3 regions of the Streptomyces sp. NBC_00209 genome follow, and region 3 is predicted to be linked to each of the others. Evidence: riboswitches for the same ligand, from Rfam matches in the RefSeq annotation. Region 3 holds a riboswitch; each other region holds the start of a gene.
The links. Region 3 has a riboswitch for cobalamin ahead of OG867_RS09125 (ribonucleoside-diphosphate reductase subunit alpha). Riboswitches for the same ligand answer to the same signal wherever they lie in the genome.

Region 1 (3,268 bases), 4.5 Mb from region 3:
GCGGCGTGCGGCAGGACCAGCCCGACGAAGCCGATGGCCCCGGCCGAGCTGACGAGCGCGGCGGTCAGCAGCGCGGTCGTGCAGAGCAGCACGGTCCGGACGCGTGCGACGTTCACGCCGAGGGCGGCGGCCGCGTCCTGCCCGAAGGCGAAGGCGTCGAGCGTACGGGCGTGGCCCAGGCAGATGAACAGGCTGACGGCGAGGACGGCGGAGCAGACCCGGACATCGGTCCAGCCGACCCCGCCGAGCGAGCCGAGCAGCCAGAACAGCACCCCGCGGGTCTGCTCGGCGTCGGCGGCCGTCATGACGACGAACGAGGTCAGCGCCGAGAACAGCTGCATGGCGGCGACCCCGGACAGCACGACCCGGTCGGTGGAGCCGCCCAGGGTGTGGCTGAGCAGCATCACCAGGGCGAAGGAGCAGAGCGCCCCGATGAACGCCCCGGCCGGCAGCGTCACCGCTCCCCCGCCGACGCCGAGCACGACGACCAGGACCGCGCCGGTGGACGCGCCGGAGGAGACACCGAGGACGAACGGGTCGGCCAGCGGGTTGCGCAGCAGGGACTGCATGACGGTCCCGCAGACCGCGAGGCCGGCCCCGCAGACGGCGGCGAGCAGGGTGCGCGGCATGCGCAGGTTCCAGATGATGCCGTCGCGGATCGGGCTGAGCCGGGCCTCGCCGACGCCGAGGTGGGCGGCGACGGCGGACCAGACGTCCACGACGGAGATCCGGGCCGGTCCGATGGTGACGGCGACGGCGACGGACAGGGCGAGCAGCAGGAGGCCGCCGGTCCACAGGAGGCCGTCGCGCAGGCCGCGCGGCCGGGGGCGCGCGGTTTCCGGGGCCTTTTCGCGCGGAGCCTTTTCGCGCGGGGCCTCTTCGCGCGGGGCCTCTTCGCGCGGGGCCTCTTCGCTTGGGGCGGTGAGCCGGTCGGTGGCCGTCACCCCGCGAGTCCGAGGTCGCGCAGACCGGCGGCCACCAGCTCGACGCCCTCGACCGTGCGGATGGTCGGGTTCATGGCCTGGCCGCTGAGCAGGACGTAGCGCTTGTGGCGTACGGCGTCCATCTTCTTCGTGACGGGGTTGGACTCCAGGAAGCCGATCTTCCCGGCGGCGCTCTCGGCGGTCTGCGACGTGCGGGTGAGGTCGCCGATGACCAGGACGTCCGGGTCGCGGTCGGCGACGGTCTCCCAGTTGATCTGGGGCCATTCGTCATGCGTGTCGGCGAAGACGTTCTTCAGGCCGAGCTCCCGGGTGATGATGCCCGGCGCCCCGCAGCAGCCCGCCAGGTAGGGGGACGCGGAGTTGGCGAACCAGTACATGACGGAGGTGCCCGATCCGTCGATGCCGTCGGTGGCCTTCCGGATGCGGTCGCGGAGCCGCGCGACCAGCTTCTCCCCGCGCTCGGGTACGCCGAACACGCGGGCCAGGTCGTTCACTTCGGCGTAGACGCTGTCCATGGTGAGGGCGCCGGTGCGGACGCCGTCGCCGTCCTCGGTGTTGTCCTTGGCCGTGCAGTCGGCGGGAGCGACATAGGTGGGGACGCCCAGCTTCTCGAACTGTTCGCGCGGGGCGACGCCGCCCTTGGCGAGGGTCGACTCGAAGTCGGCGGCGACGAAGTCGGGCTCCTGGTCGAGGACCTTCTCGGACGAGGGCCGGTTGTCGGCGATCCGCTTCACGCCCGCGTTGGCCTTCTCCAGACCCTTCATCACCGGGTCGGTCCAGGTGGCGGTGGCCGCCATCCGGTCCTGGAGGCCGAGCGAGAGCAGGATCTCGGTCGTGCCCTGGTCGACGGAGACCGCGCGGCGGGGTGCGGCGTTCACGGTGACGGTGCGCCCGCAGTTCTTGAGGGTGACCGGATAGCCGTCCGCCTTTCCGGACGCGTCGGCCTTTTCGGACGGGGCCCCTCCGCAGGCCGTCAGCAGCAGGAGCACGGCGGTGAGCAGGGCGGCGGAACGGGCGGGGCCGGATATCGGCGGCACGGGGTACCTCGGCGTCTCTGGGCCCATGCGCGGGGCCCGCTGTACGGTCCGCCGCCCGGTCCCGGGCGGCGGTCGCCAGCAGGTCTTCGGACTCGGGTTCGCTCGGACGGGACGCCTTCCCGGGAGACGCCGGGTCTCCCAGTGGCCGTGGCCCCGCCCGTCCCCCTCACCGCTGCGCGTCAGTTCCGGATTCGCACCGGATTCCCTGACTCCTACGAGGAGTTCGACTGGCTCCGGCACGCTACCACGGGCGTTCGCGCAGCTCAGCGCCGCCCCTCAGGGCTCATGGGCGCTGCAGGGCCACCACCGCGTTGTGCCCGCCGAAGCCGAAGGAGTGGCTGACGGCCCGGCGGACCGGCCGTACCAGCGGCACCTTGGTGACGCAGTCGATGTCGAACCCGGGCGCGGGCGCGTCCAGGTTGGCGACCGGCGGGACGACCCCGCGCTGGAGAGTGAGAATCGTCAGCCCCGCCTCGATCGCCCCGGCCGCGCCCATGCAGTGCCCGAGCACGCCCTTGGGGGCGGTGACGGGTGGCCGGTGCGGGTACACCCGGCTGATCAGCGCGGCCTCGGCGGCGTCGTTGCGTACGGTCGCGGTGCCGTGCGCGTTGACGTGCTCCACCTCGTCGGCCCGCCAGCCCGCGTCGCGCAGGGCGGCCTCGACGGCGGCCCGGGCGATCCGGCCGTCGGGGTGCGGGCTGGTGGGGTGGTGGGCGTCCGTGGTGGCGCCGGTGCCGGCGAGCAGGGCCCGGGGTTCGGCGCCCCGGGCCTCCGCGTCGGCGGCGCGTTCCAGCACCATGACCGCGGCGCCCTCGCCCATGACGAGGCCGGCCCGGTCGGCGGCGAAGGGCCGGCTGAGCCGGGACAGTTCGCCGTCCGCGCGGGCGGCGGCCCCGGACCGGGCGAAGCCGGTCATGGCGATCGGGAAGACGGTCGACTCGGTCGCCCCCGCGATGGCCACGTCGCACTGCCCGGTGGCCAGCAGGTCGCGGGCGACGGAGAGCGCGGTGATGCCGGACGAACAGGCCGTGCAGGGGGCCATGCTGGGGCCGGTGGCCCGCATCTCGATCGCGATCTCGGCGGCGGGCATGTTGGGGATGGTCAGCAGGACGCCGGCCGGCGAGGTCGCCTCCGGGCCCTTCCGCTCCAGCACCAGCGCCTGGTCGGTGAGGTGCGCGGAGCCGCCGCTGCTGGTGCCGACGACGACCGCGACCCGGCTGCCGTCCCAGCCGGCCGGGTCGAGCCCGGCGTCGGCGACGGCCTCCCGGGCGGCCAGGACCGCGAACT
Region 2 (3,268 bases), 3.6 Mb from region 3:
CCTCGTCGATGCCGAGCCCGTGCGCGAAGGGCAGCACCCCGTACGTGGGACGGCCCGTCAGGTCGCGCAGCATGTCGAGCCCCGGCTCCAGCAGCGAGACGTCGCCCCGGAACTTGTTGACCAGATACCCCGCGATCAACTCCTGGTCCTCGGGAGCGAGCAGCGCGGTCGTCCCGAAGAACGAGGCGAAGACCCCGCCCCGGTCGATGTCCCCGACCACCACGACCGGGAAGCGCGCGGCCCGGGCGATGCCCATGTTCACGATGTCCGTGCGGCGCAGGTTGATCTCGGCGGGCGAGCCCGCGCCCTCGCAGATCACCGCGTCGTACGTGCTCCGCAGCTGCTCCAGGCAGTCCGTGACGGTGGACAGCAGCTGTTCCTGCCGCCCGCCGTGGTAGCCGCGGGCGCTCATCTCGCCGACCGGCCGCCCCATCAGGACGACCTGGCTGGAGCGGTCGCCGCCGGGCTTGAGCAGCACCGGGTTCATCAGGGCGGTCGGTTCGACGCGGGCGGCCTGGGCCTGCATCGCCTGGGCCCGGCCGATCTCGGCGCCCTCGCGGGTGACGAAGGAGTTCAGCGACATGTTCTGCGCCTTGAACGGGGCGACCTTCACGCCCCGGCGCACCAGCCAGCGGCAGATGCCCGCCGTGACGACGCTCTTGCCCGCGTCCGAGGTGGTCCCGGCGACCAGCAGTCCGCCGCTCATATCGCTCTCCGTCCAGCAGTACGGGATACGTGAGGTCTGCGGGCCGGGCGCGCGATCGGGGTCTGCCCCGCTCCTGAGATCCGGCGCGCGAGGGCCCCCGCGCCCAGCCGGGCGGCCACGCTGACGCCGAGGGCGAGCACGCCCACCCGGCGCGAGAGCCGCACCGCGCGCTCGATGTCCCCGGTCTCCACCGCCCGGCCGGCCTGCCCGTTGAGCACGGGCCGGTGCTCGACGCGCCCGCCGTAGGCGAGGGTCCCGCCCAGCCGTACGCCCAGCGCCCCGGCGAACGCGGCCTCCACCGGCCCCGCGTTGGGGCTCGGGTGCTGCGCGGCGTCCGCCCGCCAGGCCCGTACGGCCTCCCGGGGGCGGCCGCCGGAGGCCACGGCGAGCAGGGCGGTGAGGCGGGCGCCGGGCCAGCCCGCGAGGTCGTCCAGGCGGGCCGAGGCCCAGCCGTACCGCAGGTGGCGGGGCGACCTGTGGCCGACCATCGCGTCGAGCGTGTTGGCGGCGCGGAAGCCGACGAGCCCGGGGACACCGGCGAGGGCGCCCCAGACGAGGGCGCCGACCACGGCGTCCGAGGTGTTCTCGGCGACGGACTCCACGACGGCGCGCGCGATCCCGGGGCCGTCCAGCGCCTGCGGGTCGCGTCCGCACAGGTGCGGCAGCCGCTCCCGGGCCAGCTCGATGTCCCCCGCGGCGAGCGCCCCGCCGATGGCCCGGGCCTCGCGCCCCAGCGACGTACCGCCGACGACGGACCAGGTGGCGGCGGCGGTCAGGGCCACGGACGCGGCGGGGTGGCGGCGCAGGGCACGGGCGGCGAGCGCCGCGCTCCCGGCGGCGCCCCCGGCGCAGATCAGGGTGTGCAGGGCGCCCCGGCCGCGGTGGTCGCGCCAGAGCCGGTCCTCGACGGCCGCGGCGGCCCGCCCGAAAGCGGCGACCGGGTGCCCCCTGCGGGGGTCACCGAGCAGCAGGTCGCCGATCAGGCCGGCGGTGGCGCCGTACGCGTAGATGCGATCGGCACGCACGGTTCAGCCGGCCGTACCGGAGTCCGCCGACAGAGGCTGTGGGGGGAGGGGCGCACGGCAGCCGGGCATGGCGGTATGTCCTCACTCAGGGTCCGCGCCCTGGTTCGACGTGACGGCGACAAGAGTCTCCTGGCTTCCGGATCGGCGGATTCCCCGGTCTTCCAGCCCGCTCGCGCGGGCCGTGACGTGCGGTGGGGGACCGCTCCCCGGTGACAGTGGCGGGACCGCGCCGGATTCGCACCGGCTTCCTCTGCTGTCGCCGTAATGGCTCCGGCAGTCCACCACGCCCCGCGAACGCCCGTCAACTCGCCGTTGACCTGCGACGGCGGGGTGGAGGCGGACGCGCGTCGGGCCGGACGCGCACGAGGTGCGTCCGGCCCGACGGGGCGGGTGTCGCGTCAGGCGACGATGAGATAGATGCCGTACGCGACCGCCGCCGCGCACAGCCCGAAGCAGACGTACGCTCCGGCGCGCGCCAGCAGGAGCGAGGAGCCCGCCGGACCGCCCTGCGCGGCCGGTTCCGGCTGCTTGGAGAGGCCGGCGATGCCGAGCGTGAAGAGCCCCACCAGGGCGACGGTGGCGACGAGGGAGACGCCGAAGACGGTGCCCAGAGCTGCCCAGTCGATGTTCATACGGGGTGTCCTTTACCGGAGTACCGGGGTCTGTCAGACCGTGGCGGGTCGGGCCGGATCGGCGGCGACGGGTGCGGCGGGCGCCGGGATGGTGGCGGCGAGGTCGTGGGCCTGGGCCACGGTGGGCGGCGGGCTCACGGCCGCGATGGCCTGGGTGACGACACCCGCGGGCTCGGCCGGGGCCGTGGCCTCGGTGCCCGGTGCGACATCGCCGTGGCCGACGGGCGTGCGGCGCGAGAGCACCCAGATCGCCCCGGAACCGGCGATCAGGAGGGCCGCGACGACCACGACACCCCAGGTGCCCTGCTTCGTCAGGAACTCCGCGCCCGCGCCGACCAGACCGGCGGCCGGCAGGGTCAGGCCCCAGGCGACGAACATCCGGGTGGCGGTGGACCAGCGGACCACACCCCCCTTGCGGCCGAGGCCCGCGCCCATCACGGCCCCGGAGCAGGACTGCGTGGTGGAGAGGGAGAAGCCGAGGTGCGAGGAGGCCAGGATGACGGTGGCCGCGCTGGTCTGGGCGGCGAAGCCCTGCGGGGGCTTCAGCTCGGTCAGGCCGCTGCCCATGGTGCGGATGATGCGCCAGCCGCCGAGGTACGTGCCGAGCGCGATGGCCAGACCGGCGCTGACGATGACCCAGACCGGCGGGTTGGAGCCGGGGGAGAGGACGCCGCCGGTGACCAGGGCCAGGGTGATGATGCCCATCGTCTTCTGCGCGTCGTTGGTGCCGTGGGCGAGCGAGACGAGCCCGGCCGAGGCGATCTGCCCCGCCCGGTAGCCCTTGGCGGTCGCCTTCTCCTGGGCGTCGTTGCGGATCTTCCCGCCGATCCGGTACGTGAGCCTGGTGGCCAGGAGCGCGGCCACGCCGGCCACGATCGGGGCGGCGACGGCGGGCAGCAGCACCT
Region 3 (3,268 bases):
CCCGCTGGCGCAAGGCCGAGAACGAGGCCACGCTGGACGAATGGGGCCTGGGCGGACGGTCGTTCGGCACCTGGGTCACCTGGTTCCTGCTCGGCGGCGACCTCTACACCGCGTACACCTTCGTCGCCGTGCCCGCGGCGATCTACGCGGCGGGCGCGGCCGGCTTCTTCGCCGTGCCCTACACCATCCTGGTGTACCCGCTGATCTTCACCTTCCTGCCGCGCCTGTGGTCGGTCTCGCACAAGCACGGGTACGTCACCACCTCGGACTTCGTCCGCGGCCGGTTCGGCTCGAAGGGGCTGTCGCTGGCCGTCGCGGTCACCGGCATCCTCGCCACCATGCCGTACATCGCGCTCCAGCTCGTCGGCATCCAGGCGGTGCTGGACGTGATGGGCGTCGGCGGCGGCGAGAACACCAACTGGTTCGTCAAGGACCTGCCGCTGCTGATCGCGTTCGCGGTGCTCGCCGCGTACACCTACTCCTCGGGGCTGCGAGCGCCCGCGCTGATCGCGTTCGTCAAGGACGGGCTGATCTACCTGGTCATCGCCGTCGCGATCATCTACATCCCGATCAAGCTGGGCGGCTTCGACGACATCTTCGCCTCCGCCCAGGACAAGTTCACCAAAGCGGGCGCGGGCGGCCTCGCACCCGCCGCGGCCGGTCAGTGGGGGTACGCGACCCTGGCGCTCGGGTCCGCGCTGGCGCTGTTCATGTACCCGCACTCGATCACGGCGACGCTCTCCAGCCGCAGCCGTGAGGTGATCCGCCGCAACACCACGATCCTGCCGCTGTACTCGCTGATGCTGGGCCTGCTCGCGCTGCTCGGCTTCATGGCGATCGCCGCCGGCGTCAAGGTGGACAACGGCCAGCTGGCCATCCCGCAGCTGTTCGAGAACATGTTCCCCGACTGGTTCGCGGGGGTGGCGTTCGCCGCGATCGGCATCGGCGCCCTGGTGCCGGCCGCGATCATGTCGATCGCCGCGGCGAACCTGTTCACGCGCAACATCTACAAGGACTTCCTGAAGCCGGACGCGACGCCCGCGCAGGAGACCAAGGTCTCCAAGCTGGTCTCGCTGCTGGTCAAGGTCGGCGCGCTCGCCTTCGTCCTCACCATGGACAAGACCGTCGCGATCAACTTCCAGCTGCTGGGCGGGATCTGGATCCTCCAGACGATGCCGGCCCTGGTCGGCGGCCTGTTCACCCGGTGGTTCCACCGCTGGGCGCTGCTCGCCGGCTGGGCGGTCGGCATGATCTACGGTACGGCTGCCGCGTACGGGGTCGCGAGCCCGACGCAGAAGCACTTCGGCGGGTCCTCCAAGGAGATCCCGGGCCTCGGTGAGATCGGCTACATCGGCCTCACCGCGTTCGTGCTGAACGTCGTGGTCACCGTGGTCCTGACCTTCGTCCTGAACGCCGTGAAGGCGCCCGCGGGGATCGACGAGACCTCCCCGGGCGACTACACCGCGGACGCGGGCGACCCGGGCGTCAAGGAGAAGCTGCCGCCGGCCACCGCGGGAGCGCCGGGCGGTCACTGACCGCACACCTTTACGCCTCGCGACACAACATGTGGGGGCTGCCCGGCAGGGCGGCCCCCACATGTATGCTCATGCTCGCTGTCGCCGCAGGGGAATCCGGTGCGAATCCGGAACTGTCCCGCAACGGTGCAATCGGTGCGCTTTCGCGCACCCGTGGAGTCCGAGGACCTGCCGACGGCGCATCCGGCTCGACCGAACCGGATGCCCAGACGTCCGGGCCTCGTGGATGGGCCGGTGGACGCCGCACGGAGTGCCGCCCCACCCGGGCCCGCTCCTGCCCGGCTGCCCCCGCCCCCCGCCGGCCCAGAGCCGAGCGAGGGAGAGCACCACGTGACCATCGCGCCAGCCGATCCGGTTTCAGCACCGAAGACGGCCGCGTCCGCAGCCACCGGAACCGCGAGCGACGGCCCCGGCACCGCACTGCTGCGGACCCTGACCGACCTCACCGCCGACCTGCCCGACACCGACCCCGGCCGCGTCGCCGCCGCCGCACTGCGCGGCCGCAACGCCCGGTCGGACGAGGCGGAGCTGCGCTCGCTGGCCACCGAGGCCGCGGCGGGCCTCATCTCCGAGGACCCCGCCTACTCCCGCCTCGCCGCCCGGCTGCTCACCCGGACCATCGCGGACGAGGCCGCCGGGCAGGGCGCCACCGCGTTCTCCGCCTCGGTCGCCGTGGGCCACCGCGAGGGCCTGATCGCGGACCGGACCGCCGAGTTCGTCACGCTGCACGCCGCCGCCCTGGACGCCCTGGTCGAACGGTCCCTCGCGGACGGGGCGGACGACCGCTTCGGGTACTTCGGGCTGCGCACCCTGCACAGCCGCTACCTGCTGCGCCACCCGATCACCCGCCAGGTCATCGAGACCCCCCAGCACTTCATGCTCCGGGTCGCCGCCGGGCTCGCCGAGGACACCTCCGTGCGGGCACTGGACGAGGTCGCGGCGCTGTACGGGCTGATGAGCCGGCTGGACTACCTGCCGTCCTCGCCGACGCTCTTCAACTCCGGCACCCGCCACCCGCAGATGTCCTCCTGCTACCTGCTGGACTCGCCGCTGGACGAGCTGGACTCGATCTACGACCGCTACCACCAGGTGGCCCGCCTGTCGAAGCACGCGGGCGGCATCGGCCTCTCGTACTCCCGCATCCGCGCCCGGGGTTCGCTGATCCGGGGCACCAACGGGCACTCCAACGGCATCGTGCCGTTCCTCAAGACGCTGGACGCCTCCGTGGCCGCCGTGAACCAGGGCGGCCGGCGCAAGGGTGCCGCCGCGGTCTACCTGGAGACCTGGCACGCGGACATCGAGGAGTTCCTGGAGCTCCGCGACAACACGGGCGAGGACCAGCGGCGCACGCACAACCTGAACCTGGCGCACTGGATCCCGGACGAGTTCATGCGCCGCGTCGACGCGGACTCCACCTGGTCGCTGTTCTCCCCGGCGGACGTGCCCGAGCTGACCGACCTGTGGGGCGACGACTTCGACGCCGCGTACCGGGCGGCCGAGGCGAAGGGCCTGGCCCGCAAGTCCATGCCGGCCCGCGAGCTGTACGGCCGGATGATGCGGACCCTGGCGCAGACCGGGCAGGGCTGGATGACGTTCAAGGACGCCTCCAACCGCACGGCGAACCAGACCGCCGAGCCGGGCAGGGTCGTGCACTCCTCGAACCTGTGCACCGAGATCCTGGAGGTCACCGACGACGGCGAGACCGCCGTCTGCAACCTCGGCTCGGTCAACCT

Region 1: linked by a shared signal. The riboswitch ahead of OG867_RS29895 (ABC transporter substrate-binding protein) and the one ahead of OG867_RS09125 (ribonucleoside-diphosphate reductase subunit alpha) in region 3 are both predicted to bind cobalamin.
Region 2: linked by a shared signal. The riboswitch ahead of OG867_RS25655 (cobalamin biosynthesis protein) and the one ahead of OG867_RS09125 (ribonucleoside-diphosphate reductase subunit alpha) in region 3 are both predicted to bind cobalamin.

Annotation. Positions count from the first base shown of each region.
Region 1 covers NZ_CP108121.1:6,613,038-6,616,305, reverse strand. The annotation lists gene OG867_RS29900 (FecCD family ABC transporter permease) at 1-812, opposite strand, end outside; gene OG867_RS29895 (ABC transporter substrate-binding protein) at 941-1,981, opposite strand; cobalamin riboswitch at 2,041-2,228, opposite strand; gene OG867_RS29890 (beta-ketoacyl-[acyl-carrier-protein] synthase family protein) at 2,265-3,268, opposite strand, start outside.
Region 2 covers NZ_CP108121.1:5,649,857-5,653,124, forward strand. The annotation lists gene OG867_RS25650 (cobyric acid synthase) at 1-706, opposite strand, end outside; gene OG867_RS25655 (cobalamin biosynthesis protein) at 703-1,731, opposite strand; cobalamin riboswitch at 1,854-1,983, opposite strand; gene OG867_RS25660 (hypothetical protein) at 2,130-2,363, opposite strand; gene OG867_RS25665 (anion permease) at 2,397-3,268, opposite strand, start outside.
Region 3 covers NZ_CP108121.1:2,092,219-2,095,486, forward strand. The annotation lists gene mctP (monocarboxylate uptake permease MctP) at 1-1,535, shown strand, start outside; cobalamin riboswitch at 1,594-1,726, shown strand; gene OG867_RS09125 (ribonucleoside-diphosphate reductase subunit alpha) at 1,866-3,268, shown strand, end outside.